3 regions of the Rhizobium sp. BK538 genome follow, and region 1 is predicted to be linked to each of the others. Evidence: predicted binding sites of a transcription regulator. Region 1 holds the regulator's gene; each other region holds the start of a gene.

Region 1 (10,722 bases):
TGTAGGCAGCCTTGTGGGCAGTGTTGACGGCGTCGAGGGTTTCCGTCAGCGAGCCGATCTGGTTGACCTTGACGAGGATCGAGTTGGCAACACCCATGCGGATACCGTCGCGAAGACGAGCCGAGTTGGTGACGAAGAGATCGTCGCCGACCAGCTGAACCTTCTTTCCGGCCAGATCCGTCAGAGCCTTCCAGCCGTCCCAATCATCTTCGGCCATGCCGTCTTCGATCGAGATGATAGGGTACTGGGCCGCGAGCTGTGCAAGATATTCGGCCATGGCACCCGATTCCAGCGTGCGACCTTCGCCTTCGAGGACGTACTTGCCGTCCTTGAAAAATTCCGTCGAGGCGCAGTCGAGGCCGAGGCTGATGTCGTCGCCCGGCTTGTAGCCGGCTTTCTCGATGGACCTCATGATGAAGTCGAGGGCTTCAGGCGCGCTCTTCAAGCCCGGCGCGAAGCCACCTTCGTCGCCGACGTTGGTGTTGTGACCCTGAGCCGACAATTCCTTCTTAAGGACGTGGAAGACTTCCGAGCCCATGCGGACGGCCTCGCGGATGGAATCGGCGCCGATCGGAAGGATCATGAATTCCTGGAAGTCGATCGGATTGTCGGCATGCGCACCACCGTTGATGATGTTCATCATCGGAACCGGCAGAAGATGGGCGCTCGCACCGCCGACATAGCGGTAAAGCGGCAGGCCGGAAGCCTGAGCAGCCGCCTTGGCAACGGCGAGCGACACGCCGAGGATGGCGTTGGCACCGAGACGCGACTTGTTCGGTGTGCCGTCCAGCTCGATCATGATGTTGTCAATCTGGATCTGGTTTTCGGCGTCGATGCCACCGATCGCGTCGAAGATTTCCGTATTGGCGGCTTCGACGGCCTTTTCAACACCCTTGCCGAGATAGCGCTTGCCGCCATCACGCACTTCGACGGCTTCGTGAGCACCGGTCGAAGCGCCCGACGGCACCGCCGCGCGGCCCAAGCTGCCATCTTCGAGATAGACATCGACTTCGACGGTCGGGTTGCCACGGCTGTCGAGAATCTCGCGGGCGATAATGTCGGTAATTGCGGTCATCGGCTCTTCCTGCTCGAGGGTGGATAAATCGTTCGAAGCCTGTTTAATCGAAGGCACGCAAATTACAATGCCACACCGACGACACACGGCACGTCACGGACCTATCGCGCGAATATGTCAGGCTTTTGAAGAGGCGCGTCACGGCATCCTTCCGCTGCCCCTGCTCCAGTGTTTCGAAACTTCAGGTTTTGAAAACAAGTCACCACATTCAATGTGGTTGCAAATTTATCGATCAGTAACCAATTAATATTACAATTAATCCTCGATGAGGAAATACTGCCTGTCCTCCGGTAAGTAGTATTGCATGATGCACTTCCTTATGCGGTTCAATTCCGCCTGTTTATAGAGATTCTAAACTCCCTCCAAACTCCAAGCCATTTCAATAAACAACACCTGTTCGCTGTTAGAATTTACGGGGCGCCGGATGAAACTCAATATTGCTCGCAGCCTTGCCATCTTCGCGGCCGTCGTCACCGCAGGATTGATCACGTCGATCGGCATTCAGAATTACGCCTTCAACAAGCTGCGGGTGAACGGCGAGATGTATCAGCAGATCGTCTACGGAAAGGATCTCGTTGCCGATATCCTGCCGCCACCTCTCTATATTGTTGAATCCTACATGCTCGCACTTGAGGCGGTGCAGCGTCCTGAAGTCGCGCGGAAGAATATCGAGCGCATCCAGACTGTCCTGAAGCCCGCCTATAAGGATCGCCGCAAATATTGGTCGGAAACAGCGCTCAGCGCCGACCTCAAGGAAAAACTCCTGAACGATGTCCTCGTCAAAGGCGACGTGTTCTGGAAGGTGATGGCAGAAGAACTCGCCCCAGCCATTCTCAAGAACGACGCCGCCGTCATCCCGGCGGCTTTCGAGAAGCTTTCAACGAATTTCCATATTCATGAAGAGGCCGTCAACAAGCTCGTGGATATGGCGAACGCCTTCCTGGCTGCTGCCGAAAAGGATGCCGCCGAACAGACCCGCATCCTCTCCACCATCACGCTCGCGGCAGCAGCTGTCTCGTTTTTCCTGTTGCTCGGCGGCCTTTACGTCTTCCGTCGACGCGCTGTCGTGCCGCTCTCAGCAATGCGCGACTATATGGCGATCCTTGCCGCCGGCGATTATTCGAAGGAAGTGCCCTTCAGCCGCCGCGCCGACGAAATCGGCGAGATGGCGCGCGCCGTCTCCGTGTTCCGCGAAGCCGCCGAGGAACGGAACAATATCCGTGAGCGCCAGGATGCCGAACGCCAGGTCCAGACACAGCGCGATGCGGCGCTCGCCGCCACCAAGGCAGACGAGGAAGCTGCCCGCGAGCGCGTCATCACCAGTCTGAGCCGCGGTCTGGAGCGCCTTTCGGGCGGCGACCTCTCTGTCCAACTCAGCGAGCCCTTCGAAGCGACCTATGAAAAGCTGCGCGAGGAGTTCAACTCGAGCATCCGTACGCTTTCCGGCGCAATGAAAGAAATCTCAGCCGTCACGAATACGGTAGGGACCGGCTCGAGCGAAATCGCGTCGAGCACGGATGATCTGGCCCGGCGAACGGAACATCAGGCCGCCTCACTGGAGCAAGCAGCCTCGGCGCTCGACCAGATCACGGTCACCGTCAAGAATTCATCGGAACGGGCCAACGAAGCGAACGCGATGATGACGGCGACCAAGGAAAGCGCAAGCTACTCGGCGACCGTCGTGCACGAGGCGGTGGCCGCGATGGAGAAGATCGAGACATCATCCGCACAGATCGGCCAGATCATCAACGTCATCGACGAAATCGCCTTCCAGACCAACCTCCTCGCACTGAATGCCGGAGTGGAGGCCGCCCGCGCAGGTGATGCCGGAAAGGGCTTTGCCGTCGTTGCACAGGAAGTGCGCGACCTTGCCGGTCGCTCCGCCAATCTGGCGAAAGAAATCAAACAGTTGATCGAGACCTCTTCCAGCCAGGTTTCAGCAGGCGTCGGCCTTGTCAACCGCACAGGCGAAGCGCTCAGCAATATCGATCAGCAGATTCTCAAGGTCACGGCGCTGATCGAGGGGATCGTGCGTTCTTCCTCCGAACAAACCACCGCGCTCCTGGAAGTCAATGCCGCCATCAACACGATGGACAGTGTCACGCAACAGAACGCGGCGATGGTCGAGCAAACCAGCGCCGCCTGCCGAGAGCTGGGCGACGAGGCGGTGCGCCTCAATCACCTGCTGTCCCGTTTCTGTCTCGACGAAACGGGACAGTCCGCGACCATGGGATATGCCTCCCACAAAAGGATGGCGCTCGCCGGTTGACGGCCGACACCCGTCTGCCGGTTTCAGGCGGCCTTTGCAATCACGTCGAAGGCCAGCAGCTTTTCGAGCAGCCGCGGCATATCCTTCAAATAGACCATGTTCGGCCCGTCGGATGGCGCATTGTCAGGATCTTCGTGCGTTTCTACGAAGACACCGGCGACGCCAACCGCAACGGCTGCCCGTGCCAGCGTCTCCACGAATTCGCGCTGGCCGCCGCTCGAACCGCCCTGCCCGCCCGGCTGCTGCACCGAATGCGTCGCATCGAAAACGACTGGAGCACCCATCGCCGCCATGATTGGCAGCGAACGCATGTCGGAAACCAGTGTGTTGTAGCCGAACGAGGCGCCGCGTTCGCAAAGCAGAATATTCGGGTTTCCGGTCGAGTTCAGCTTGTTGAGAACGTTCTTCATGTCCCAAGGCGCCAGGAACTGTCCCTTCTTGACGTTAACGGCTCGGCCGGTCTTCGCGGCTGCCACTAACAGATCGGTTTGACGGCTCAGGAAGGCCGGGATCTGCAGGACGTCGACGACCGTCGCCACCTCGGCGCACTGCTCCTCGGTATGGATGTCGGTCAGAACCGGAAAGCCGTATTCCTTCTTGAGGTCCGAAAAGACCTCCAGCGCCTGTTCAAGACCTATGCCGCGCTGCGCCGACAGCGAGGTGCGGTTCGCCTTGTCGAACGAGGACTTATAGACGAGGCCGAGACCAAGCTTGTCGCAGAGTTCCTTCAATACACCGGCGACCATGAAGGCATGGTCGCGGCTCTCCATCTGGCAAGGCCCGGCAATCAGGGACAGCTTGCCGGCATTCGAAAAGGTGACGCGGCCGGCGCCTTCGCCGATCACGACTTCGGAATTTGTCTGGCTCATCGTTTCTCCTCGAAGGCGAAGAGCGCGCCCTGTCCGGGCGCCGCCTTCACCAGAATTCGATTGTTCTTGCGCGTATAAGTCATCCCGTTAGCAGCCAAATGCGCTTCTGTCACGGCGAGATCACTGACCTTGAAGACAATGGCGACGCCACGCAGGCCGCGATCATTTGGTGCCGGAATATCGAAGTAGGCATCCAATCCATCTGGGGAGAGAACGCTCACTCTGGCGTTCGGAGTTGTCACACTCGCGCCAAAGGCCTCGTTGGTCACCGGGAGGCCGTGCGCCGCAGCACGCACAAATGGCGCAAATGCTTTTGGGTCCGGCGCGCCAAGAACGATCTCTGCGATCCCACTCACGCCATTTGCGTGCTTTTGCAGCGCTCTACGGTCGGCCGGCAGCGGATTGACGCGTTGGCACGTGAAAAAGAAAAAATCCGGAGCCCGCAGATCGACCGCGAACGCGAGCTTGAACGCAGCGGTGGCCTGAGAGCCGTCAGGCATCTTCATCGGCCGCTCGAACTGCAGCATCTCGCCGCCATTGATCTTTTCGGCAAGGAACCGGGCATGGTCGCGATCAGCATCGGTGGTCGCAAAGACCACCGCCGAGAAACCATCATCCCCGCATCGAAATCGGAAAGCCCGGTCACGCGCAGTGAAGACATTGCCTTTCTTCGCCGACGCCTCGTGCAGCTCCGCGTTGGCGACGCCTAAGGGTTCCAGGTATGTTTCGTCGGCGAAGAATATGCAGGCATTCTCGGTTCCAAAAGGATGCCGGGCATCGGGTGCGACGGTGAATCCCAGCTTTCCCAAGCGCTCGCGCGCAAGTCCGATATTGGAGACCGGCAGCACGATGTGGTCCAGCGGATGTGCTTCGCTCATGGCAAACTCTCCGGAATTTGCGAAGATGTGCGCCGGGCAAGGCAACAATGCAACCCCCTTCTACGCTTTCACTCAAAAGCGACGCAAAAACTGAGCAAGTTGCAGGCAAGTTTTATGAAAATTTAGGCACTTGCGGAACACATATGGAACATATAGTGTCTGTTCTGGCTTTGTTTCACGACTCTGGGGTTCAACTTCGATGCTGACGCGCAAGCAACAGGAGCTTCTTCTCTTCATTCACGAGCGGATGAAGGAATCCGGTGTCCCTCCGTCTTTCGACGAAATGAAGGACGCCTTGGATCTCGCGTCCAAGTCAGGCATCCACCGGCTGATTACTGCGCTCGAAGAACGGGGCTTCATTCGCCGACTGCCTAATCGGGCCCGCGCATTGGAGGTCATCAAGCTGCCGGAGGCATATAATCCGAGCCTCCAGCCCCGCCGCGGCTTTTCGCCGAGCGTTATCGAAGGCAGCCTCGGCAAGCCGCAGCCGGTTGCGCCGCCGAAGCCGGCTGCGCATGCCGACAACGACAGCTCGGCCTCCGTACCGGTTATGGGGCGGATTGCTGCCGGCGTGCCGATTTCGGCAATCCAGAACAATACCCACGACATTACAGTTCCGGCCGACATGCTTGGCCCGGGCGAGCACTATGCGCTTGAGGTGAAGGGCGACTCGATGATCGAAGCCGGCATCTTCGACGGCGACACAGTGATCATCCGCAACGCCAGCACGGCAAATGCCGGCGACATCGTCGTCGCACTCGTCGATGACGAGGAAGCGACCCTCAAGCGTTTCCGCCGCAAGGGCGCCTCCATTGCGCTTGAGGCCGCGAACCCGGCTTATGAAACGCGCATTTTCGGACCCGACCGCGTCAAGGTTCAGGGCAAGCTGGTCGGCCTCATTCGCCGTTATCACTAACGACAGGCAGCTCGTCGTCAAACGTACCGCTTCGACAGTTGTATGCCCGATGCCGCATCCAGGGGCGATCATGCGTGGTATACGAGGTCGTCACGATGGGTGCCCTGGTCGTCTATCCGTATCTCAGCGGTGCCCGAGCGGCGCAAGGTTTCGCCGGTGAATAGCAGTGCGCCCGACCGGCATTCCGTCAGACGAGACGATATCGGCGGTGTCGCACGCAGCGCCGAAGTACACAGGGTTTTCGACGATTGTCAGGACGTAGCCGCTATCATGCGTGGCGGTGCACCAGGCGCCTTTCAGGCATACGAAGCGATTCGTAGCGCCCATCGCAGCCTGACGCAACGCATTGCGAGCATTACGCAGTTCCGCTGCCGAGAAGAGACGTTGAGCTTCACCTTTATTATCCCGCAGCCGAACAGGGCCGACGCCGTCCAATGATCGCGGTGGAGCACCCTTCGCCATTGATCGAAGATGAAGTCAGTCGGATGGAGTCGATTTTTGGTGCAAGGACTTGCCCTTTGACAATCGCGACAAGGCTGCCGTCCTCGGCAATGACAATGTCCCGGGCGACTGCGTCTGCGAGAGCGAGAGCGAGATGATGTAGCGCGCCAGCGGCCACGGCCATCGCCTTCCCGACGCTCGACGCGGCCCGTAATCGTCGTAGCTACAGGTGAATCCAATATGACGGTCGCCCTGCTCTGCGTTTCGAACTGGGCGAAAAGCATTCCCAGAACACCCAATACCCCTGCCTGCGCAAGATTTCGGGCGGCCTTGGCCTGCCGCCAGCGCAATCAGGGCCGACGCGACAATCCATGCTCCCAGGCGGATTGCTGGCGGATCACTTGCGAACTCAAACCAGAGGACGGCGCCAGTCCCGAGGAAGACCGGAGAAAACAGGACAAAGCGCCCATGTTCCATCTCCGTTGCCACAGCGCGTTGAAACCACGATGAGCAGCCGAGAGTCGCGGTCGTACCCCGCGTTGGCCAGGAAACGAGTGACGGCGTGCGGAAGGCGCGGAGGCTTGGGAGTAGATTGAGGCCGGAGAAAATAAGGCTCTGCCGCACGGGCAGGCGCACCCGCGCCCGGAGCGGCCTTTCTCACCTCAAATGGCTTCAACCGCGGCATGCATCTGCGCCCAAAAACAGCCGCCCTTGCAACCACAATGCAAGCTCTCGAGGCTTGAAGCAACAATAATCGATTGAAATCTGAAGGAAAATCGGAAATCAGAAAAGCCAAGGATTATCATTAGCTTCTGCTATGCGCAGGGTACATCGCAGCAGTGCCCAAAAGTTGATACTGCGATGCACAAAATGGCACCACGGTAACTTGGCATTAGGCGCGCGATCATATAGCTATCGTCGACGACGCTTAACCCTATGGCGCTTTTATGGCGCCAACCGCCAGTTTGGAGGATCAGAATGACGGAACAAAGCGCAACACTGAAAATCGGTGATAAATCAGTCGATCTCGCCATCAAGAGCGGCACGATTGGCCCTGATGTCATCGATATCGGCGCCCTGTACAAGAACACGGCTTCCTTCACGTACGATCCTGGTTTCACCTCGACCGCATCCTGTGAATCGAAAATCACGTATATCGATGGTGATGCCGGCGTATTGCTTCATCGCGGTTATCCGATCGAGCAACTTGCCGAGCACGGTGACTTCCTCGAGGTCTGCTACCTGCTTCTCTACGGAGAACTGCCGACCGCTGCCCAGAAGAAGGATTTCGACTATCGCGTCACGCATCACACGATGGTGCATGAGCAGATGAGCCGGTTCTTCACGGGCTTCCGCCGCGACGCGCATCCGATGGCCGTCATGTGCGGCTGCGTCGGCGCGTTGTCGGCCTTCTACCATGATTCCACCGACATCACCGATCCGCATCAGCGCATGGTCGCAAGCCTGCGGATGATCGCCAAGATGCCGACGCTCGCTGCCATGGCCTACAAGTATCACATCGGCCAGCCCTTCGTTTACCCGAAGAACGATCTCGACTACGCCTCGAACTTCCTGCGCATGTGCTTCGCAGTTCCCTGCGAGGAATATGTGGTCAATCCGGTTCTGGCCCGCGCCATGGACCGCATCTTCATCCTGCACGCCGATCATGAGCAGAACGCGTCGACCTCGACCGTTCGCCTCGCCGGCTCGTCGGGCGCAAACCCGTTTGCCTGCATCGCGGCCGGCATAGCATGCCTGTGGGGCCCGGCTCACGGCGGCGCCAATGAAGCAGCGCTGAACATGCTGACCGAGATCGGCACCGTTGACCGTATTCCGGAATACATTGCCCGTGCCAAGGACAAGAACGATCCGTTCCGTCTAATGGGCTTCGGTCACCGCGTCTACAAGAACTACGATCCGCGCGCCAAGATCATGCAGAAGACGACGCATGAGGTTCTCGGCGAACTCGGCGTCAAGGACGATCCGTTGCTCGAAGTCGCGATGGAACTCGAGCGTATCGCACTGACCGATGAATACTTCATCGAGAAGAAGCTCTATCCGAACATCGACTTCTACTCCGGCATCACGCTGAAGGCTCTGGGCTTCCCCACGACTATGTTCACCGTGCTGTTTGCTCTCGCTCGCACGGTCGGCTGGATTGCCCAGTGGAACGAGATGATCGAAGATCCAGAACAGCGTATCGGTCGCCCGCGCCAGCTCTACATCGGCGAGCCGCAGCGTGATTACCTGCCGGTCTCCAAGCGCTAAACCGCGATAGCAGTCTGCAAAAAGCCCGGTCAGAAATGGCCGGGCTTTTTCTTTTGAAGGACGTCGAGAACGATCTCTGCTGCGTGTTCTCCGGGCGGCTTTTCGGTCTGCATCCTCTGCCAGAGAACGTCGAACCCCTCCATCATCGCCCGTCGCGGCAAGGTGTCTGCCGCAAGCTTCTCCATCCAGCGTGCAAAGCTGCCGCCTCTGACCACGTCATTGATATATTCGGGTACAATAGCGTAGTCGGCGATCAGGTTCGGAAGAGCCGCGCTCCACGTTTTGATCTTGCTGGTCATGAGCTTGATGATCCAGTCCGTCTTGTAGGCCGAAATGCAGGGAACACCGGTCAGTGCCAGCTCGAGCACGACAGTCCCGGACGCGGCCATGGCCGCATCCGCTTCAGCGAATGCCTGCCACTTCGCCTCCGCGCCCGTCACGATCTCGGGCTTGGTCGTCCAATCCTTGACGAGATCACGGATCATGGATTCGCGTCGCGGCATGGTCGGCAAAACGAAGCGCACATCTCCGTTGCGGGCCACCAGCTCGCTCACGGCATCGCCAAAATGCGGCAGCAGCTTCATGATCTCGGACGAGCGCGAACCCGGCAGCAACATCACCGTCTTGCGGTCGGTTTCGTTTCGAGGTTTCGTCTGCTCGCGCTGGCGTCGCGCGCCCAGCAGGTTCGGATCGGCTGTCAAACGGTGACCGACGTACGTCGTTGGCGGACCGCCCAACTTGCGCATCACTTCCGGCTCAAAGGGCAAGACCGCCAGCACCTGGTCGACATAGGCGAGCATGCGCTGCGCGCGGTATTCTTTCCACGCCCATACGCTTGGACAAACATAATTGACAACCGGCAGGTCGGGCAGCGCCGTTCGCACGCGCTTTGCGACCCTGTGCGTGAAGTCGGGACTATCGACTATAATAAGCACATCAGGCTTTGCGGCGATGATCGTCGTCGCAGTCTCACCAATACGCCGAACCAGCCGTGGCAGTTTCGATAGAACCTGCGTGATGCCCATGACCTGCAGTTCGGAGAAATCGAAAAGCGAGCGCAGGCCCTGCGCCTCCAGCCCCTCGCCACCGACGCCGATCAGTTCCACACTGCCAGGAAACTGTCGTTTCAAGGCGGCGATCAGGTCCGCGCCCAGGAGGTCGCCAGAAACCTCTCCAACAATAATGGCAACTTTCAGTGAAGCCTCGCTCACACTAGCCCCCAGGATGGCAATCCCCTATCCAGTCCGCACACGAAGATACCGGCCTCATCCGCAGCCTTTATGACAGCGTCACGCTCCAGGATCAGCGAGCGACCCGCCTCAATCGCCACGCCGGCCAATCCCGCCTGGCGCAGGTTCTCGATCGTCGAAATACCGATCGACGGCAGGTCCGCGCGGATATCCTGCTGAGGCTTGCAGAGTTTCACGAGCACTCCGCGCCGGCGCGCGGAAATCCGTCCGGCCGACCGCAGGTTCGCGACACGCTCTAGCATGCTGTCTGTGCCTTCCACTCCCTCGAGCGCAACGATACGGCCACCGACTGAAACCGACCCCTGGCCAACGTCCAGCCTACCGAGAGCATCCGCCGCTTCTGCTGCTCGTACTATGTCCTTGGTGTCGTCGGCGCTTGGCTGCACTGCGCTCAATGGACCGACGCAGGCAAGCAGATCCGGTGCGATCTCGTGCGCGCCGACAACCCGGCGCCCATTCTCTTCGATCAGGGCGATGACCATGCGCAGCACCGTATCGTCGCCGCCAGCGAGCAGCGTGCGGATTGTCGACGGCAATTTCGCGAGGGTCTTCAGTGTCGGCCGAACTTCGCGCCACTCCGGGCGCCGGCGTACACCACCAGACATGACAACGCGATCTATGCGGTTGCTTTCAAAGATCCGGTTGAGAGCGGCGAAATCGCCGACGCCAATGACGGCGTGGTCAAAGCCTTCCCAAGAACGGTCGGCCTCGTCCTTCAGAGCGATGATGAAGGGGTTCTCGCCTGCTCGCCGCGCC
Region 2 (10,722 bases), on a different contig from region 1:
AACTCGACGGTTACGGCAACGCTTGCCGGCCAGATCGTCATGGAAGGCTTCCTGAAGATCCGGCTTCAACCGTGGGTTCGTCGCCTGATCACACGTGCGATCGCCATTGTTCCGGCCGCCTTCGTCACGATCTGGTATGGCGACAAGGGTACGGCGGAACTGCTGATCCTGACCCAGGTCGTGCTCAGCCTGCAGCTTTCCTTCGCCGTCTTCCCGCTCGTGATGTTTACGGCGAGCAAGGCGAAGATGGGCGCGCTGGTCGCCCCGCGCTGGCTAAGCGCAATCGCCTATGTGATTGCAGTCCTGATTGCCGGTCTCAATGTCAAGCTGCTGTTCGACTTTGTCACCGGCTAGCGCCTGGCATAGGCCGCCCGGCCATTGTTGAGATCGTCAACGAAGGGGGAGAATTTATGCGTCCCCTCCTCGTGCATGATGAGTGGCGCGCGCAGCGAAAGCCGCGCGCGCGACCCTTTTATGGCCGTGACGAGGATACGCACGGCGTTCTCGCCCTCGCGCGGATGGATCGCGGTGACTTCGATGCCGCCGAAACGGCGTCCGCAGGCATCGATGATTTCCGCAATCGATTCCGGCCGCGCGATCAGGGACAATTGCCCGCCGGGGATCATGATCGCCCCGGCCGTCCGCACCCAGCTTTCGAACGTTCCTTCCGTCATCGCGTGTGCCTCCGCCTTCAAGGCATCGGGTGTGCGGCGATCGCCCGCATCGTTGAACGGCGGGTTCATGATGACGTGATGAAAGCTCTCGTCGGGGAGACCGGCTTCGTTGCGCGCCTTCGCCCTTAGCGTCACATCCGCCTCGACGACGGAAACGCGGCCCGCCAGATAGGCATTTTCAGGCAGGAGGACGCTGCGGCGCGCATAGTCGGCCATCTCGGCGGAGCGCTCGAAGAGCACGACTTCGGCGGCCGGCAGCCGCGACGCGACGGCCAAGCCGGCGGCACCTGCGCCGGCACCGAGATCCGCGACCTTGATCGGACGGTCGTCGGCCACAAGCGCAGCTAGCAGCATTGCATCCATGCCGGAGCGATGCCCCCTGCCCTTCGGCTGTACCACATGGAACAGCCCCCGATGAAAAGCGTCGATCGTCTCGGCAACATCTCCCGTCATCTCAGGCTCACTTGGGAGCGCGCAGTTCGTCGCCGAGCCCGGCATCCGCGAGGATCCGCCGTGCCCGATCTGCCTCCTCGTCATCGACAAGCAGCCGGCGCTGCAACATGTCCAGCGACCCTTCCAGAACGCTCATGCCTTGATCGGCGATGAAGCAGTGGATCCCCGCATCCTTCAGCAGGCTCTCCGCGTAGGAGAGCAACACGGGATCATTGGCGCGAATAAGTTCATGCATTTGCCGGAAAATCCCTTTCAAATTTGCGCGACGCGACAATTCACCCCTTGCCGCGCCAATCGCCCCTTTCTATTGTCCAACTCAATAATTTAACAGGAGTCCGGGTCGTTGGGCGTGGTCATACCGCTTGAAGAAAGCAAAAACAAACTGGCATCCGTCAAGCCGCTGGTCGATTTGACTAAGGCGGACATGCAACGGGTGAACCAGCTTATCCTCTCCAAGGCCGGTTCCGATGTCCAGATGATCCCGGAGGTGGCCAACCATCTCATCTCGTCCGGCGGCAAGCGTCTCCGTCCGATGCTGACTTTGGCGTCGGCCGCGCTGTTCGGCTACAAGGGCGAGAACCACATCAAGCTTGCGACATCAGTCGAGTTCATGCACACCGCGACGCTGCTGCATGACGATGTGGTTGACGAGAGCGACCTTCGCCGCGGAAAGTCCACCGCCCGGATGATCTGGGGCAACCAGGCGAGCGTGCTCGTCGGCGACTTCCTGCTCGGCCAGGCGTTCCGCATGATGGTCGATGTCGGCTCGCTCGATGCGCTCGATGTGCTCTCCTCGGCGGCTTGCGTGATCGCCGAAGGAGAAGTGCTGCAGCTCTCCGTCGCTAAGAACATGGAAACGACCGAGGACGACTACCTCGCAGTCATCCGCGCGAAGACCGCGGCGTTATTTGCCGCCGCCGCGGAAGTCGGCCCGATCGTCGCCGATGCCGGCAAATCCGGCCGCAACGCGCTGAAGTCCTACGGCATGAATCTCGGCCTAGCCTTCCAGCTCGTCGACGACGCGCTGGACTACGGTGGCAAGGCAGCCGATCTCGGCAAGAATGTCGGCGACGACTTCCGCGAGGGCAAGATCACGCTCCCGGTGATCCTCGCCTATCGCCGCGGCACCGAGGAAGAGCGCGCTTTCTGGCGACAGGCCATTGAAGGCGGCGAGAGCAGCGACCAGAACCTCGAAAGGGCGCTTGGCCTGATTGCCAAGTACGGCACGCTGAACGACACCATTGCCCGGGCGGTTCACTACGGCACGATTGCACGCGATGCGCTCGCGCCGCTTCCCGAGACGGCATGGAAGTCGGCCCTGATGGAAGTCATCGACTTCTGCATTGAGCGCGTCAATTAATCGACGGTCACTGATCGCGGGCTGAATTTATTGCAGGGCCGCTTCAAAAAAGCCATCCTGTTGTGAGTCAGTCATTTCAACTGATTTTGCAGTCGGACGAGGCCGGCTGCCCGACAAGAGAGGTTTTCTAATGCGGCAAAAACTTGCCTTCCGTCTTCTTTCGAGCGCAGCCATGGCAGCGGTCCTATCGCTGGCAGCGCTCGGCGGCGTGAATGCCGAAGAGACGGCCAAGAAGGACGATGCCGCCACGGTGATCTTCGATCCGGATAGCGTCACGAGCTTCTCCGGCGCATTTTTGGCTGCCCGGACGGCCGATGTCGATCACGATTACGAGACGGCGATTGAGCTCTACAAGAAGGCGTTGCAGATCGAGCCGGGAAATCCGGAGATTCGCCAGCGACTGATGATCTCGCTACTTCTGAACGGCGACATCAAGGATGGCGTGAAATATGCCAACGACCTGAAAGGCGACCCGACGGTCGAGCGCATCACGACCATCGTGCGCAGCATGGATGCCATTCGCCGCGGCGAGTACAAGACAGCTGAATCACTTCTGAAATATACCGGCCCGAACGATCTCGACCGGATGATGAACGATCTGCTCGCTGCCTGGGCTCGTGTCGGCGCCGGCCGTGGCAAGGATGCGCTCGCCATGGTTCAGAAGATGAAGGGGCCGGATTGGGTCGGCATCTTCAAATCCTACAATGCCGGCGCGATCGCGATTGTGAACGGCGACGTAAGGGCGGCTCGCCAGAACCTCAACGACGCCGTGCTCGACAGGGACGGCGGCGCGACGGCTCCCGATACCTTCATGCGCGCCGTCATGGCTCTCGCTCGACTGGAAGCCTCGCAGGGCAACAAGCAAAAGGCACTCGACGCGATCTCCGTCGGCGACAACCTGCTGCCGAACTACGCGCCGCTGAACGCATTGCGCCAGAGCATCGAAAAGGGCGAGAAGCAGGAGCAGCAGATTCAGACCGCCAAACAGGGCGCTGCGGGCGTGCTGTTCTCCATCGGGGGCGCGCTGAACCGCGATGGCGCCGAGGATATTGTCTCGCTCTACCTGCAGACAGCCAAGACGCTGGATCCGGATAGCGCCGATACACTCGTCATGCTCGGCGGCATTGCCGAGAAGCAGGAGCAGATGGACCGCGCGATTGCGCTCTACAAGCAGGTGCCGGAGACCTCGCCGATGCGCCGCATCTCCGAGCTGCAGCTCGGTCTTGCCCTTGCGCAGGGCGGCAAGGTGGAAGAAGCGCGCAAGCACCTTCAAAGCCTGATCGCCTCTGATCCAAAAGACGTTCGCAGCTACCTCGCCTACGGCAGTGTGCTGTCGGATGCGAAGGATTACGCCGCCATGGCCGACAACTACGACAAGGCCGTCGAAGTCCTCGGCCCGCTGCCGGGCAAGGGCGCATGGACGGTCTTCTTCCAGCGTGGCATTGCCTATGAGCGCCTGAAGAAATGGGACCAGGCCGAGCCGAATTTCCGCAAGGCGCTGGAACTCAACCCCGACCAGCCACAGGTTCTGAACTACCTTGGCTACTCCTGGATCGACATGAACCGGAACCTCGATGAGGGGCTGGGGATGATCAAGAAGGCGGTCGATCTGCGTCCGGATGACGGCTATATCATCGACTCTCTGGGTTGGGCCTATTTCCGGCTGAACCGCTTCGACGATGCGGTGGAGGAGCTGGAGAAGGCAGCGCAGATCAAGGCCGGCGATGCGACGATCAACGACCATCTGGGCGATGCCTACTGGCGTGTCGGCCGCAAGCTCGAAGCTGTCTACCAGTGGAACCGCGCTCTCGGCTCTGAGCCTGAGGCTTCCGAGATCCCGAAGATCAAGGAAAAGATCGCCAACGGCTTGCCGCAGGATACGGACAACTCCAAGGCCGCCGACAAGAAGCAGCCGGATCCGGCCCCGGTCGAACCGAAGCCCACGGACAAGAAGTCCTGATAGGCGATGCCTGCGACGAGGTTGCGCGATGACGTAGCTGTCATCGAGGACGCTCCGGCAAAAATCAATCTGGCCCTGCATGTGACGGGCCAGAGGTCCGACGGCTACCATCTGCTCGATATGCTGGTGACCTTCACCCGGCTTGGCGACCGCTTGGAATTTAGGCCGGCGGAGGACGACGAGTTCGCGATCTCAGGGCACTTCGCCGAGGCGCTCGTCGACGACCGCGACGACAATCTTGTCCTGAAGGCGCGGGACATTCTGCGCGACACGATCACTTGCGAGGGTGGCTTTGCTCCCGCGGTTCGCATCCATCTCCAGAAGAACCTGCCGATTGCATCCGGAATCGGCGGCGGATCGGCCGATGCGGCAGCGACGCTTCGCGGTCTGATGCGGCTCTGGAACGTCTCGTTTTCGAATGCGACCATCGAGGCGATCGCCGTCCGGCTCGGTGCCGACGTGCCCATGTGCCTGGCGAGCAGACCACTGATCGCGCGCGGCATTGGCGAAGAGATCACGCCTGTCGACAACATGCCGGCCTTTGCCATGATACTGGCAAACCCGTTGAAAGGCGTATCGACGCCCGAGGTTTTCCGGAAGCTGGCGATCAAGACCAATCCGGCACTCGACATGACACCCCGTTCCACCTGGGTCGAGACGATAGGCTCGATGCGCAATGACCTTGAGCCGGTCGCTCGGGACCTGCTGCCCGAAATTACCGAGATCTCGGCGATGCTCAAGAAGCAAGGCGCTTCCCTTGTTCGCATGTCTGGTTCGGGCGCGACCTGCTACGGCATCTTCGATACGCTTGCAGCGGCTGAGGACGCGGTCGCAGCGCTTCACAGCGAGCGACCGGACTGGTATTTCGAAGCAACGGAAACGATCGCTGGAGGGCATGATGCCAAGACTGGATGAAACGCGTTCCTTCATCCCTGTCGGCATTGCCGTGCTGACGGTCTCGGACACACGGACGCTCGCCGATGACCGTTCCGGCGATACGTTGGTTTCCAGGATCACGGAGGCGGGTCACCGGTTGGTCGACCGCGCGATCGTCCCCGACGACCGACAGGCAATCGCTTCGCGTGTGAAGGCCTGGACCGAGCGCGACGATATCGACGTCGTGATCACCACCGGCGGAACAGGCTTTACCGGCCGCGACGTTACGCCGGATGCGCTGGAACCGCTTTTCGAGAAGAAGATGGATGGCTTTTCGGAGGTGTTCCACCGTATCTCCTACGACAAGATCGGCACGTCGACGATTCAATCACGCGCCACGGCGGGAGTTGCCAACGCGACCTTTATCTTCGCGCTGCCCGGCTCGCCCGGCGCCTGCAAGGATGCCTGGGACGGCATCCTGAAAGCCCAGCTCGACTACCGCCACTTGCCCTGTAATTTCGTGGAGATCATGCCGCGCCTCGATGAGCATCTGAAGCGCGGCGGGGGCAAGTAACGGACTGCTTCGGCAGAAAAATGCAAACCTGCAGCGCTATGTCCCAATGCCCGGAAGAGTAGGCATCGTCTCCCAGCTATCACCCGACAGCAGGATGCAGCTTACGCCGCGAACATCCGTGATGAGCAGCGTCCACGTGCCGCTCTGCGCGGCATAGACCTCAAGCATGGCGTTCTGGTTGACCAATCCGACTGCCGTCAGTTTTTCGGCAAAGTTCTTGTCGAGGAAATTAACGACCTCGGATCGGCCTGCGCAACTGCGCATCATCTGCGATGCTGCCGAATGCGGATGCGCGATCATCGATGTCGCCAATATGACGGCCGACAACAGGCCGCGGATCATATTGCGTTTCATGACGCACCTCCTTTTGCCGGAAACCGGCAGAAGAGGAGACTTCCGCTGACCTGTTCTGCCGTCTAACGGCATTCCATGGTCGACCGTCACGAAGCGAGGCGCTCGGGCGGCGCCATGCAGGAATTATAGCGCAAAATTGTATCGGGCGCCATCTTTTGCGGAGAGGTCGAAGGACCAGCACGCGTTTGCTATCGGGCGGCGCGCGCGACCCATGATGGAATCAGTTCGCTGGAAAGCTTGCGCAGCTTCTGCCCTTTCGCGAATTCGGAAAGGCGCATACCGCTTCTTGCCGTGGCCATCGCCTGCTTCTTGGGAAGGAGAAGTCCAAGCTCGAGCGGCGACGAGGCACGGCCGATGCGCTGCAGGAAGGGCCGTCGATATCCCCGCGAGGCAGTGAAGCGCGCCGGCAACTTGTTTAGCGCCATGTACTCGGCAATCTCGTCGATCCAGCCCGTCTGTGGCCGCGCTCCCGGCTCGACGAAAAGCAGCCACTCGCCCCGCGCCGAGCGCACTATATCCTTGATATCCCATTGCGAATGAAACCGGCAGCCGGCGGCATCGGCCACCCTTGAGGTCCCATCCCTTGAGTCGTGGTCAAGCACTACGACATCGCTGACGAGCCCCTCCACCGCGCCTGCAACCAACACCGATAACGTCTGCGCCAGTTCAGGTTCCTGATCCCGGCATTCGAGTACAACAGTCAACATTGCCTATTCATAGAGCGCCGCACAAAAATTTGCCAGCGGCACTTTCCTCATTTTGTTCTTGCATTGTTCTCATTTTGCCGATAGGAATTTAATCATCAAAACGGATGGAAGCAACGCTTCCGCCAGCGGAGAATCCGATGAACGAGCAGCCCCTTGCAGGGCAGGCCGCATTCGCGCCTGCCAATACGGCAGATATTGCCGATGCGATGATCGTATCTGCCGGCCTGCGGATCGATGTCGACCGCCGCCGGGGACGCGCAGCCGGACTCAATCCGAGCGGGCGCTTCGAGCCGTTGCGCCGTGAGACTTTCGACGACGGCTGGCAGAACCTTGAGGACCTACCTCCCTTCAAGACCGAGGTTCAGATCGAAAAGCCCCGTACGGCCATCACCCGCAATGAATCGCCGGACATTCCCTTCGACCGCTCGATCAATCCCTATCGTGGCTGTGAGCATGGCTGCATCTACTGCTTCGCGCGGCCGACGCATGCCTATATGGGGCTTTCGGCCGGCCTCGACTTCGAAGCAAAGCTCTTTGCCAAACCGGATGCGGCGAAGCTTCTGGAGCGCGAATTGGCGAAGCCCGGCTATAAGCCGCGCGTGATCGCGATCGGCACCAACACCGATCCCTACCAGCCAATCGAGAAGGAATGGCGCATCATGCGGCAGATCCTCGAGGTGCTTGAGAAGGCGAACCATCCGGTTTCGATCGTAACCAAGTCGGCAATGATCATGCGCGACATCGACATTCTCTCGGCGATGGCGGAGAGGAACCTTGTCCGTGTTTCGCTGTCGGTGACGACGCTCGACCGAAAGCTGGCGCGAACCATGGAGCCGCGCGCCTCGACGCCGACGCGTCGGCTGGAGGCCATCCGCGCGCTCTCCGAGGCAGGTATCCAGACATCGGTGATGGCTGCCCCGATGATTCCGGCGCTCAACGATCATGAACTGGAGCGCATTCTGGACTCGGCTCACGCCGCTGGCGCTGCGGAAGCGGGTTATGTGATCCTGCGCCTGCCGCTCGAAGTGTCACCGCTGTTTCGCGACTGGCTGCTGCAAAATTATCCTGACCGCTACCGCCACGTCATGTCGCTGGTTCGCTCGATGCGCGGCGGCAAGGATTACGACGCCGAGTTCGGCAAGCGAATGAAAGGTGCTGGACCCTATGCCTGGCAGATTGCGCGCCGCTTTGAAATGGCGACGAAACGGCTCGGTATGACCCGACGCAGCATGCCACTGCGGGACGACCTGTTCGTTCCGCCCGATGGCAGCGGCGTTCAACTCTCGCTGCTTTGATGTTTGAGTTTCGCGGATGGTCGCCCTGCCCTTCCGCGCTCAAGTCCCCGGCCCGCCGCCCTGATCCGGGGACTTGCAGGAAATCGGGTTGGCGTGCGAGGTTCAGCCGCATGAAACGTCGCACGTCACCCGATTCTCCCATGCTTTTCGAAGATGTCCCTCTCGTGCCGGATTTCCGGCTGGAACTGAAGGCGCGCAAGGCCGGCCACTGGCCGGTCGCCGGCGCCGATGAGGCGGGGCGCGGACCTCTCGCCGGCCCCGTCGTGGCGGCCGCTGTCATTCTCGATCCCAAACGCATTCCTGATGGGCTGAACGATTCGAAGCAGCTTTCAGCACAGAAGCGCGAGGAGCTCTTCGTGCAGATCCTCGCAACGGCGACGGTGTCTATTGCCTCCTCAAGCTCGACGCGCATCGACGAGACGGATATCCGCAAGGCGAGCCTCGATGCCATGCGCCGCGCCATCTGTGGCCTGTCGATTCCTGCAAGCTATGTCCTGACCGACGGGCTCGACGTTCCACCCGGTCTTGCCTGCCCCGGGCAGGCGGTCGTCAAGGGTGACGCACGCTCCGTGTCCATCGCTGCCGCCTCGATCGTTGCCAAGGTGACGCGGGACCGAATGATGGCACGCGCCGACAGCACGTTCCCGGCTTACGGCTTTGCCGCGCATGCAGGCTATGGCACCGCGCAGCACCGGGCCGGCATCGAAAAACACGGCCCCTGCTCGCTGCATAGGATGACGTTCAGTCCGCTGAAAAAAGGCGCGTTTGTCGACGGCGAATGACGTCAGGTCAGACTCGAGACGCCCGCTACGATCTGCTCCCTGTGGCGTTGGATATAGGCGATGTCCTGCCGGTAGAGCCGGTCATGCCCTTCCTCGATGTTGCGCTGATACTTCGCCGATCCCTTTGAAGCTTCGGTCTCCATGAAGGAAACGAGGGCTTCGAGCCGCGTGATGATGCCGTCGACTGCCGTAGCGCGAAGCTCGCTGTTCAGCCCATATTCTTCCAGGAAGACACGCGCCCTTTCGATCTGCCTCTCTATACGGGAGAGTTCATGTGCGACGATTGCCGAAGAGAGCGGCGCCCAGCGATAGATCGCATAGGCCAAATCCCATATCCGGGAACCCGGATGCGCAGTCTCGAAGTCGATCACTCCCGCGAGTTTGCCGTCTCTCAGGACGATGTTGTAAGGCGCGAAATCGCCATGGCAGATCACATCCAGTGGCTCGCGTGGCGGCAGTTGCCATGTTCGCTTCGCCCAGTTGGCGGCGATCGGCGCGGTACAGTCGTGGTAGCGGCGCAGCCAGCCTGCCGCCGATAGAAGTGCTGGAGCGGATTGCATCTCGGCATCCCGCTCAATGTCCGCAATCTTTCCCGGGAGAAAGGTGACACGCTCCCAATCCGCGTCGAGACCGGCCGGCCTCGGTGCAGTATCGAAACCGTGCGCCTGCAGATGCGCCAGAAGCGCCTGCACGCTCCCGCTCCACGGGCGGGCGCAACGCCACACCAGGTCGCCACGGCGGAACGGCCGGTCACCACTGCCTTCTCCCAACATTCAATCCCCGATGTGCTCCGGAGACGCACATGTGCGCACAAACAGAAAAGCCCCGCAATGCGGGGCCTTCTTTTCAGAAGCTGTTGCTCACCTCAGTTGAGGCGGCTCTTGACGTGGCTGACAGCGTCGCTGAAGAGCTCGGACTGAACCTTCGTGTCCGCCTTCTTCGCCAGGACGTTTTCGGCCGCAGCGATCGCCAGATCGACGGCAGCGGAACGAACCGCCTTCATCGCATCGGCCTCTGCCTGCTTGATCTTCTGTTCGGAAACCGCGGTGCGGTTCGCGACGAATTCTTCCGTCTTCTTCTTGGCTTCGGCGGTCAGCATTTCGGCTTCGCGCTCGGCTGCAGCAACGATGTGTGCAGCTTCGGCTTCGGCTTCCTTACGCTTGCGCTGATACTCAGCCAGCAGATGCTGGGCCTCTTCGCGCAGACGCTTAGCTTCCGAGAGCTCGTTGCGGATCTGATCTGCACGGTCGTCAAGCGACTTTGCCATCATGCCGGGAACCTTGAGGTAAACAACCAGCGCCAGGAATAGAACAAGGCCAACGAATGCGAAGAATGTTGCGTCGAGTGCAAATTCCATCGATCAAGCCCCCTTTTTTATGTCAGCGACCGCAGCGGCAACATCTGCCTTTGCCGAGGTGCCGATCAGCTGTTCCACCACAGCCGTTGCGGTTTCTTCCGCGATGGTACCGACGTCAGCGAATGCCTTCGCCTTGATGTCTGCGATGCGGCCTTCCGCAGCCTTGAGCTTTTCGGCCAGGCCTGCTTCAACGGCCTTGCGGTCGGCTTCCGCCTTCAGCTTGGCAGCGTCGCGAGCGGCAGTGCCGATCGAGTTCGACTTGGCGCGAGCAGCAGCCAATTCGGCTTCATAAGCGGCAACGTCGGCGTCGGCTTCCGCCTTCAGGCGGCT
Region 3 (10,722 bases), on a different contig from region 1:
CGGACAGCGTCCCATAACAGGCTGCTTCGGCTCGTGGATCAGTGCGGCCGTGACGGTGCTGTCCACACCCACGACCTTGCCACTTTCCAGCCTCTCCTGCCGGGCGCTCGCCAGTAGCACCTGGTTGATCTTTTCAAAGGTTTGCGCCCGGATCGCGCTGATCGTCTTGTGCAAGGCCGACTTCTTCGGAATCCACCCCCACGGCAGCCGGGCAAAGGCGCCCGAAACGAGGCGGAGTCTTCGAGATGGAAGGCCAGTTCCTGATAACTCAACTGGCGATGCTGCTTGAGGCACAGCCCTCGGCCGGCAGCCCCTCGCGACCGGTCTCCTTGAGACCATGCCGGCGCAGGTCCCGCGTCACCAGCCCGAGCAGATCGCGATCATCATCCAGCCATTGCGACATCGCCTTCAGTTCACGACCGATCTCGTGTTCGCGAAAAGATCGAATACACTGGCTTGGACCGTGCGTTCTTGGCGCATTGTCGGCTCCGGCGGTTACGGGTTTGTCTTTAGAATCAGTAGCTTGATCTAAAGTATACCTGAAACCGCCGGGCTTTGCCCGCGCAGATATCACGATTCATCTAATAATTTCAGCAGTTTACCGTTTACGGACGGGCGCTAGCTAGGAGTGGATGAGCCCACCTTGATAATCGAGTTCGTAAGCCCGGCGCTCGTTCACGACGATTACTTCGCGGCCGCTGAAATGGCTGCAGTCGCCGGTGCTTTGATCGGCATAGAAACCGAAGGCATGCTCGAATTCCATGCCGCCGAGAAAGCGTCGGTATTCGGCATACATTTTCGACAGCGCAGCCTTGATGACGGTCCCCGCTCGCTCTCCGTCGATCAGCGAATGCTCAACGATGCGGCCGAAATAGTTCATCGCCCAGATCGGTTCGCTGTCCAGCCACACCACTTCCTGCCCCGCGAAATCCGTTCCGCCGAAGTAGCTGTCGAGATAGCGCCACGGGCCGCGCTGATAGCCGATGTCATGCGATCCCGTCCGGCAGGCAGACGAAGGAATTCCACCGCCGACATAGGTATTGGCCTTGGCCTCGACGATAAAGCGGTTCAATTCGGCGATATCCATATCTTCGCCCTCCCGCTCGGCAGCCTCTCAATAATGGTGCCAATTGTAAAGAACAAAATAGGAACAAAGCTATTGCCCGCAGATTGCTTGTCCTGTGTCGTCCTTCCACTGGGCGATCGGTATGGTGCGGGGTTCGGCTTTGACGTCCTTGCCGTTCTTCTGCAGCTTGCCGGTCAAGGCGTTGTAGTCGCAGGAACCGCCGGCATTGGGGTCGAGCGTGTCGTAGTGATTGTAGGTGAAGCCGCCGACGACAAACTGCTTGTTCCGATAGGCAACCGTCAGCGTCTGGTCCCAGCGATCACGGCCGATGGCGCTGTTTTGTGAGTGTACGGCGATCGAGGATTTGCCGACGGCTTTCAACGACGGTTCCTGTCCGAAGACGCCCTCAGCGCTGGTGCTGCCCCAAATCTTGTTTGGCGCACTCAGCGAAAGTCGCAAGAGCTCGTGGTCGCTGTCGCGAAGATAGATGTATATGCCGATCTGGTCGTCGCTGGCGCTGCCTGCTGGCGCGACTAACAGTGCAAGATCCATTCCCCCGTCGCCATCCCAATCACCGGTCGCAGCATCGACGATGCGCGCAGCATCAATCTGCTCGGCATTGGCAGTAAACGCCGCCGATAAAGCCAATCCAGCAATTAATACAAACTTAAACATGCTTTTCTCCCGTCGCCACACCGCCAGCAGAGCGGAAAAGAATCCTGTTGACAATAGAACACTAGGAGAACAAAATAAAAACATAAGAGAACAGGAGAGCCAAATGACTGACATGATCCGTGATATCGCAGCATTCACCTCCATCGCAATGTTCGTTGCCAGCTTCTCGCTGATCTGCATGGCAATGTAAGAATTACGGGGACCGCATGACCGCCATGCGGTCTGAACGCTTCCCTTCTCTGGACATCGACCCCTCAATGCTGAGAATAGCTCTGATTGATTCAGGTGATCGGAAGGCATGTCATGGCGGGTGCGGAGAAAGACGCGGTAAGCGGTTTCATCGGCGGTACGCCCGGCTTCGTTCACCTTCGGGTCCACTCGGCCTATTCGCTGCTTGAAGGCGCGCTGCCGCTAAAGAAGATCCTCTACAAGGCGTCGGGCGATAGCCAACCGGCGATCGCGATCACCGACACCAACAACCTATTCGTCGCCCTCGAGTTTTCTCAGAAAGCGGTGGATGAAGGACTGCAGCCGATTATTGGCTGCCAGGTCTCGATCGACATGGAAGACGGCCTGGAGACGGAACGGCGTGGCGGCCAGCAGGCGCTCGTCAAGCTCCCGTCTTTGGTACTGTTGGCTGCGACCGAGGCCGGCTACGAGCGGCTGGTGGATCTCGTCAGTCGGGCCTATCTCGGCGGTGAGGGCGGTCAGTCGATACACATTTGTGCCTCTTGGCTCGATGAGATCGGAACCGACGGCCTAATTGCTCTGACCGGTGCCTTGACGGGGCCGATCGATATGGCGCTGAAGGACGGCCATACAGCTCAGGCGGAAGCACGCCTTCTGCTGCTGAAGCGGCATTTCGGCGACCGACTGTATGTCGAACTGCAACGTCATGGCACCTATGACAAACGCCATGAGCAGAAGGTGATCGGTCTTGCCTATGAGTATGATTTGCCGCTGGTCGCCACCAACGAAGCATTCTTCCCGACGCGCGACGACTATGATGCCCACGACGCCCTGATGGCGGTGGCCCACAACGCCATCGTTTCGGACGATACGCGGTTCCGCCTGACGCCCGATCACTACCTAAAGAGCCGCGCCGAGATGGCGAAGCTGTTTGCGGATCTGCCGGAAGCGTTGGAAAATACCATCGAGATCGCGCGCCGCTGCTCGTTCATACTCAAGACGCGCAAGCCGATCCTGCCGCGCTTCACGGGCGCCACGGCCGATCCCGAGGAAGCGGAACGCGAAGAGGCGCTCGAACTGCGCCGGCAGGCAGAGGAAGGGCTGGACAATCGCCTCGCCACGCTCGGCATGTCGCCCGGCTACGAGGAGAAGGACTACCGCGAGCGCCTGGAATTCGAGCTCAGCGTTATCGAACGCATGAAGTTTCCGGGCTACTTCCTCATCGTTTCGGACTTCATCAAATGGGCAAAGCAGCATGACATTCCCGTCGGTCCGGGTCGTGGCTCGGGTGCGGGCTCTCTGGTTGCCTACGCGCTGACGATTACCGACGTCGATCCGCTGCGTTTCTCGCTGCTCTTCGAACGCTTTCTCAATCCGGAACGCGTTTCGATGCCCGACTTTGATATCGACTTCTGCCAGGATCGCCGCGAAGAGGTGATCCGCTACGTGCAGCGCAAATACGGCCGCGAGCAGGTGGCGCAGATCATCACCTTCGGTTCGCTGCAGGCGCGCGCGGCACTGCGCGACGTCGGCCGTGTGCTGGAAATGCCCTACGGTCAGGTCGACAAGATCTGCAAGCTGGTTCCCAACAACCCAGCCAATCCCACGCCACTGTCGAAGGCGATTGAGGAAGAGCCGAAGCTGCAGGAGGAGGCCGGCAAGGAGCCGGTCGTCGCGCGCCTGCTCGATATCGCCCAGAAAATCGAGGGCCTTTACCGCCACGCCTCGACGCACGCCGCCGGTATCGTCATCGGCGACCGCCCGCTGTCGAAGCTGGTGCCGATGTATCGCGATCCGCGTTCCGACATGCCGGTCACCCAGTTCAACATGAAGTGGGTCGAGCAAGCCGGCCTCGTCAAGTTCGACTTCCTCGGCCTGAAGACGCTGACGGTGCTGAAGGTCGCCGTCGATTTTGTCGCCAAACGCGGCATCAAGGTGGATCTCGCTTCGATCCCGCTCGACGACAAGAAGACCTACGAAATGCTCTCGCGCGGCGAAACGGTCGGCGTGTTCCAGGTTGAAAGTGCGGGCATGCGCAAGGCGCTGATCGGCATGAGACCAGACTGCATCGAGGACATCATCGCGCTCGTGGCGCTTTATCGCCCCGGTCCGATGGAGAACATCCCGACCTACAACGCCCGCAAGCACGGCGAGGAAGAAATAGAATCGATCCATCCGACGATCGACTACCTGCTGAAGGAAACGCAGGGGGTTATCGTCTACCAGGAGCAGGTGATGCAGATCGCCCAGGTCCTGTCCGGCTACTCGCTTGGCGAGGCCGACCTTCTGCGCCGCGCCATGGGTAAGAAGATCAAGGCCGAGATGGACCAACAGCGCGAGCGCTTCGTCGATGGTGCCGTGAAGAACGGAGTGTCGAAGCCGCAGGCCGACAACATCTTCGAGCTTCTGGCGAAGTTCGCGAACTACGGCTTCAACAAGTCGCACGCCGCCGCCTACGCGATCGTCTCCTATCAGACCGCCTACATGAAGGCGCATTATCCGGTCGAGTTCCTCGCCGCGTCGATGACGCTTGATATGTCGAACACCGAAAAGGTCAACGACTTCCGCCAGGACGCCAAGCGCCTCGACATCGAGGTGATCCCACCCTCGGTGCAGACTTCGTTTCGCCACTTCGAAACCGGCGACAACAGGATCTATTATGCGCTGGCGGCGCTGAAGGGTGTCGGCGAATCGGCTGTCGATCATATCGTTGAGGTTCGTGGCGACACTCCATTCGCGAGCCTTGAAGATTTCTGCCTGCGCATCGATCCGCGACAGGTAAACCGCCGCGTGCTGGAAAGCCTGATCTTCGCCGGTGCTTTCGATTGCTTTGGGCTCGATCGCGCGCAACTGGCAGGTGGTCTCGACCGGATCATGGGCTATGCCCAGCGTGCACACGAAAACAAGCTGAGCGGCCAGTCGGATATCTTCGGCAGCGCTCTTTCGTCAGGCCCCGAGAAAATCTCGCTGCCGCCGTTTTCGCCGTGGCTGGCCTCCGAGAAGCTGCTTAAGGAGTTCCAGGTCCTTGGCTTCTACCTGACCGCGCATCCGCTCGATAGCTACCAAAACATTCTGCAGAAGATGCGCGTGCAGACCTTCGCCGAGTTTTCGGCGGCAGTGAAGCAGGGAGCAAGCAACGGACGCCTTGCGGGCACCGTCATTTCCAAGCAGGAGCGCAAGACGAGGACCGGCAACAAGATGGGCATCATCGTGTTTTCGGATTCATCCGGTCAGTTCGAAGCCGTGCTGTTTTCCGAGATGCTGAACCAGTACCGCGATGTGCTGGAATCCGGAAAGTCCTTCGTGATCACCGCGACCGGGGAGGAGCGGCCGGAAGGTGTCGGCCTTCGGCTGCAGACCATACAGTCGCTTGAGGAGAAGTCTCTGCAGATGCAGAAGGCTCTGCGCGTCTACGTGCGCGATTCCGGGCCGCTTCGCGCGGTCGCGGCGCACCTCAATGCCAAGGGTGATGGCCTCGTCTCCTTCATCGTGATTAAGGAGGAGGGCAAACGCGAGGTGGAAGTCGAGCTTCCGCAAAAATATCGCATCACGCCCGAGATTGCCGCGGCCCTTCGTGCGGCACCTGGCGTCGTTGACGTCGAGTTGGTCTGACGTCAGCCCCTTGTTAGGGTAATGAAGTCGGTTCCGTTGCCGGTCTCGAGTCCGAGGCCGGTGTCGGAAATCGTCAGTGTCGAGCCGGGGGTCAGCATGGCGTCGATTTTTCGCCGCGTCTCATCGGGAATATCGATACGGCTCAGAGCATTGGCGATCGGCGTGCCTGATATGATCGAGCTCTCGAGGCTGCTGATTCCAAGCCGCGTCATGGTTGCGCGCGAGAGTGTATTTGGAAGCGTCGCACCCATCCAGTCTGCCGAGCCGGTTTCGAAATCGATACTGCGTGCCATCAAGAAATGCGTGCCGAGGGCAAGGCGAGGGTTCTCGATCGAGATCGGCGCTTCAAGAACAGGCTGGAAACCTTGGCGGATCATGATGACGCCGTTCGGCGGCGTTCCCTTCCCGGCCGCGGCATAAACCGCCTTGGTGAGTGCGTCACTCGTTGGTGACTTGTCTGCCGTGGGCTCAACCGGATATTTCAATTTGAAATCGCTGATCGCCTGCAGCGTTGCCGAGCCGAGCAAGCCGTCGGGTCCACCTGCGGCAAATCCGAGCTCATTGAGGTGGGTCTGAAGGTCGATGACCTCCTCGCGCAGACTGCGGCGCGTGATGAGAATGCGGATCGGCGTGTCGTTCGCGGGCGCTCTTGCCGCCGGCGTTTGGGCAGCCGGTAGCGCGACGTCGTTCATCGCGACCTGAACGGGAGCCTGGCCGATCGCCGGCCGCAAAGCCGCGTCGGAAAGCAACGCTGCGGGCTCTGGCATGTCCGGCCGGAAGAGCGTCGGATGATCGATCGGTTCAGGCGTTAGTTCGCCATCGGTAATGATAACCGGAACGCCCATCTCCGTCAGCTGATAAAGCTGCTTGGCGAAGGCTGACGGCATGCGGACGCAGCCGTGCGATGCCGGGTACCGGGGCACGGAGTCCGACTCGTGAAGCGCGATGCCGGACCAGGTCAGCCGCTGCATGAAGGGCATCGGAGCCGCCGAATAGAGGTTGGACTCGTGATATCGCCGCTTCTCGATAACGGAAAAGATGCCGCTCGGCGTTGCATGGCCCGGCTTTCCGGTCGAGACTTTCGAGGTCGCCACGACCTCGGCGCCGTCATAGAGTGTGAGCGACTGCGCATCCTTCGATACGAAGATCTGCAGCGTGCGTGCATCCGCCGCGAGCGCGGGGTGCACGAGTGCGGTGGCCGACAGCAGGCCGAGGACAAAAACGAGACGCGACAACATATGACTCAACCGGTACGCAATACTTGAAACACCAGCCTAATCGGCGAAGCTTAAGGAAAACTTGAAATAGCGGACCTTGAGGCAGGCTCACATATTAGTGTTCGCGCTTGCCGCCAAACGTATATCCGGTCTGGACGGTGCCTTTGCCGAACTTGTCGCGCAGCTTGTCCATTGCCGCTTCGGCGGCTGCCCTGCGGCCGGATTGCGCATCGATAAGGTCGGGTGGATCGGCGCGCGCGGGGTCGCAAAGATCGGTCACGCCGATCCCGATCAGGCGAAACTTCGTACCGTCCGTTTCCTTCTCGAGAAGTTCCAGCCCGGTGCGGAAGATCCGGTCGGCAAGCTGGGTCGGGTCTTCGAGTTTGCGATTGCGAGTGCGCAACTTGAAGTCCGCCGTCTTCATTTTCAGAACCACCGTCTGGCCGGCAATGTCGTGCTTCTTCAGCCGCCAGGAGACCTTCTCCGAAAGACTGCGGAGGATCGGAACGAGTTCATCGTAGCGGGAAATGTCATCAAAGAAGGTCGTTTCGGACGAAACGCTCTTTGCCGCATCGTTCAGATGGACTTCGCGGTCGTCGACGCCACGCGAAAGGCGCGCCAGCCGCTGCCCCATGCTGCCATATCGACGCATGAGGTCGTTTTCCTCCATCCCCTGTAACTGGCCGATGGTGCGGATGCCGTCAGCCTCGAGCGTAGCCGCAAATGCCTTCCCCACGCCCCAGATCGTCGTCACCGGCCGCGGGGCAAGGAAGGAGACGGCCTCTTCCCGGCCGATGACCGAGAAACCTCTGGGCTTTTGCAAGTCGGACGCGACCTTGGCGAGAAACTTGCAGTAGGAAAGGCCGACGGAGATGGTTATGCCGATCTCCTTCTCGATGCGCTGGACGAACCTGGCAAGCGTGCGCGCCGGCGGATCGTGATGCAACCGCTCGGTGCCGCCGAGTTCCAGAAACGCCTCGTCGATCGAAAGCGGCTGAACCAGCGGCGTCAGTTCCTGCATCAAGGTGCGGACCTCGCGTCCGACCTTGACATATTTTTCCATGTCGGGCCGAATGACCACTGCCTGCGGGCAGGCCTCCAAGGCCTTGAACATCGGCATCGCCGAACGAACGCCATGGATGCGCGCGATGTAACAGGCGGTCGAGACCACCCCGCGCTTTCCGCCGCCTATGATGACAGGCTTGTCGGCGAGCTCAGGATTGTCGCGCTTCTCGATCGCTGCGTAGAAGGCGTCGCAATCGATGTGCGCCAGCGTCAGCTCGTACAGTTCCTTGTGCCGCACGAGACGAGGGCTTCCGCACGCCGCGCAGCGGCGCGTTTCGGCCTTCTGCTCGGCAAGGCAGTCGCGACAGAAGCCGGGTGTCTTGGCGTACACAGGTGTCATGACGAGAACAAAGATTGAACATTGCAACATTAGCCTCTAAACTTTTGAGTCTCAAGAGAGGCGAGGAGGATTGCATTGGATATCGATCTCCGTTTCGAGCCGGTGACCGCGAACCGGTGGGGTGACTTCGAACGGCTCTTCGGTCCTCGTGGAGCCTTCTATGACTGCTGGTGCGTTGCGCTCCGTTTGCCTCATGCCGTGCGAGCGAAGATGGGGCCGGGAGAGCGAAAATCGCACATGCAGGGCCGGATAGCCGTCGGTCCGCCGCCAGGCATCCTGGCCTATGCTGATGACGAGCCGATCGCTTGGGTCCAAGTCGGATCCCGGCACGACGTGCCGCAATTTAATTCGCCGCGAACGGTGTCCCGACCGGTGGAGGAAGGCGATGCTCACGATCCGTCATTCTGGGCAGTAAGCTGCTTTTTCCTGCTCGCGCATTTGCGGGGGCAGGGGCTCAGCCATCGTCTCCTTGCCGGTGCAATCGATCATGCGCGGCGTCACGGCGCTCGCTACCTTGAAGGCTGTCCGATCGACCACGTCAAGCAATCGAAGTCGGTGACGCTTTGTACGGGGTCGACTGCGATCTTCGATGCGGCTGGATTTGAAACCGTGGCAAAGCGAAAGGATGGCCGGCCGCTCATGCGGCTGGATTTGCGCTCGTGAGGGCATCGGCCGCGAAATGTGCCCTTAGCAGCTCTGCGGCATGGTCCCAGCCAGTGGCCGCCACGATGTTTCCAACCGGCGGTAGTGCGAACGGCTTGAAATCCGCGTTGGCCATCATGGTCAGGAGCAGGCACTCAGGCAGATGATCGGCAACGGAAAGGAGATTGCGCTGCATATCATCGATGAAGGCGACAGGCAGGCTTCGCCGATCATGAAGCCTTGCGACAACGGGCCCCTTGGGCTCCTCCGTGGCGATCAGGTCGAAAGAGAGGTCGAGCTGGTTGAGAAATTCTCGTCGGATACCGTGGTGCCGAGGTGGCATTGCGGTCAAGAAGACGATGTCGGCGTCGGCCGAGAGCGCCTGCAGCGTTTCGACCGCGTTTTCCGCCGGCCTCTGCCAGAGGTGCTGGTTCGCGAAGAATACTTCCTCAAACGAATCGATGGCTGCTTTATCCAACTCGCTGCCATCGAGCAAAGAGACGATATTGCCGTAGAGGCGGAACGACCGTGGCAGGAGGTCGTAACTGTGCGAGCGCAGAAAAGCGGTAAAGGGAGTGAGGAACTCGAGAACCACTTCGTCGATGTCGCAGACGACCAAAGGCCGGTCGCCGAGGCGCACCTGGCTGATGTTGGTAGCAGTATCCATGCTCAATATTCTCCCGAGCCAAGTCCCGGCGGCGAAAAGTGCAGCCATGCCGCATTCAATGCGTCGGGCGCGGTGCCGGTCGCCTGGCAAAAGGCCATCGCTGTCGGCTCGTGTTGCATGATGAAGTCCATCATGCCGGAAATAAACCCAGGATCGCTGATCGCGTGGCGGACTTGCGCCGGTTCGACGCCGGTCAACGCGAGGAAACGACTGAACAGTTCCGGTTCGTTGGCAAGCCAGGTGAGAACGGAGATTGCGGTCAGCTGTGGATCGGCCGCGAGTTGTTTCGAAGTCTTGAAGTTGCTTTGCATTTCTCTGGGTAAATTACCTATTTTTCAACCAAATAGCGATAGTGTGCCGCCATCGGTTCTATGGAACCAAGCCGCCGCATAAGTCTTCTTCTTGCGGGGAAGCGGTACCAGAACGGACGTAGGACGCGTGTCATGCCCAAACAGGTGATGATTGTAGAAGACAACGAGCTCAACATGAAGCTCTTTCGCGACCTTATTGAGGCGTCCGGCTACACGACGATCCAGACCCGAAATGGCATGGAGGCGCTCGATCTCGCGCGCAAGTACCGGCCGGACCTGATTCTGATGGACATTCAGCTACCTGAGGTTTCCGGTCTCGAGGTTACGAAATGGCTGAAGGAAGACGATGATCTGCACGTCATTCCCGTTATCGCCGTCACAGCATTTGCCATGAAGGGAGACGAGGAACGCATCCGCCAGGGCGGCTGCGAGGCCTATGTCTCCAAACCCATTTCCGTTCCTAAATTCATTGAGACGATCAAGACCTATCTGGGCGATGCCTGACGCATCGGAAAGAAGCCTATGACTGCGCGCATTCTGGTGGTTGATGATATTCCGGCCAACGTCAAGTTGCTTGAGGCTCGGCTAGTCGCCGAGTATTTCGACGTACTGACCGCCGGCGACGGCTATCAGGCCCTGGCAATCTGCGAGCGGAACCAGGTCGATCTTGTCCTTCTCGATATCATGATGCCTGGAATGGACGGCTTCGAAGTGTGCGAGCGCCTGAAAGCCAACCCAAAGACTTCGCATATACCCGTCGTCATGGTGACGGCTTTGGATCAGCCGGCCGACCGCGTGCGTGGCCTGAAGGCCGGCGCCGATGACTTTCTCACCAAGCCGGTCAATGACCTTCAATTGATCTCGCGGGTGAAGAGCCTCTTGCGGCTGAAGACGCTCAGCGACGAATTACGGATTCGCTCTGACACCGCCCATACGAT

What was found. Region 1 encodes LexA, which represses DNA repair genes until DNA is damaged. Its sites were predicted from a motif close to TGTTCNNNNTGTGTTCNG; they were not measured.
Region 2: the regulator LexA is predicted to act here: its motif matches at 7,012-7,029, upstream of FHX09_RS09465 (glycosyl transferase).
Region 3: the regulator LexA is predicted to act here: its motif matches at 1,807-1,824, upstream of dnaE (DNA polymerase III subunit alpha).

What each region holds. Positions count from the first base shown of each region.
Region 1 covers NZ_JACIFT010000012.1:74,477-85,198, forward strand. The annotation lists gene eno (phosphopyruvate hydratase) at 1-1,075, opposite strand, end outside; gene FHX09_RS16365 (HAMP domain-containing methyl-accepting chemotaxis protein) at 1,500-3,344, shown strand; gene kdsA (3-deoxy-8-phosphooctulonate synthase) at 3,368-4,213, opposite strand; gene FHX09_RS16375 (VOC family protein) at 4,210-5,091, opposite strand; gene lexA (transcriptional repressor LexA) at 5,291-6,007, shown strand; gene gltA (citrate synthase) at 7,427-8,716, shown strand; gene lpxB (lipid-A-disaccharide synthase) at 8,746-9,927, opposite strand; gene FHX09_RS16395 (LpxI family protein) at 9,924-10,722, opposite strand, start outside.
Region 2 covers NZ_JACIFT010000006.1:163,175-173,896, forward strand. The annotation lists gene FHX09_RS09425 (Nramp family divalent metal transporter) at 1-354, shown strand, start outside; gene FHX09_RS09430 (methyltransferase) at 351-1,127, opposite strand; gene FHX09_RS09435 (DUF2007 domain-containing protein) at 1,135-1,362, opposite strand; gene FHX09_RS09440 (polyprenyl synthetase family protein) at 1,471-2,487, shown strand; gene FHX09_RS09445 (tetratricopeptide repeat protein) at 2,618-4,447, shown strand; gene FHX09_RS09450 (4-(cytidine 5'-diphospho)-2-C-methyl-D-erythritol kinase) at 4,454-5,362, shown strand; gene moaB (molybdenum cofactor biosynthesis protein B) at 5,346-5,897, shown strand; gene FHX09_RS09460 (hypothetical protein) at 5,934-6,251, opposite strand; gene FHX09_RS09465 (glycosyl transferase) at 6,440-6,958, opposite strand; gene FHX09_RS09470 (PA0069 family radical SAM protein) at 7,096-8,253, shown strand; gene FHX09_RS09475 (ribonuclease HII) at 8,364-9,035, shown strand; gene FHX09_RS09480 (aminoglycoside phosphotransferase family protein) at 9,038-9,727, opposite strand; gene FHX09_RS09485 (F0F1 ATP synthase subunit B) at 9,901-10,392, opposite strand; gene FHX09_RS09490 (F0F1 ATP synthase subunit B) at 10,396-10,722, opposite strand, start outside.
Region 3 covers NZ_JACIFT010000030.1:334-11,055, forward strand. The annotation lists partial or broken gene FHX09_RS26550 (ISNCY family transposase) at 1-480, opposite strand, end outside; gene FHX09_RS26555 (DUF5680 domain-containing protein) at 623-1,087, opposite strand; gene FHX09_RS26560 (hypothetical protein) at 1,157-1,741, opposite strand; gene dnaE (DNA polymerase III subunit alpha) at 2,045-5,542, shown strand; gene FHX09_RS26570 (L,D-transpeptidase family protein) at 5,545-6,780, opposite strand; gene FHX09_RS26575 (DNA polymerase IV) at 6,875-8,194, opposite strand; gene FHX09_RS26580 (GNAT family N-acetyltransferase) at 8,240-8,827, shown strand; gene FHX09_RS26585 (hypothetical protein) at 8,802-9,473, opposite strand; gene FHX09_RS26590 (DUF3572 domain-containing protein) at 9,476-9,784, opposite strand; gene FHX09_RS26595 (response regulator) at 9,917-10,288, shown strand; gene FHX09_RS26600 (PleD family two-component system response regulator) at 10,307-10,722, shown strand, end outside.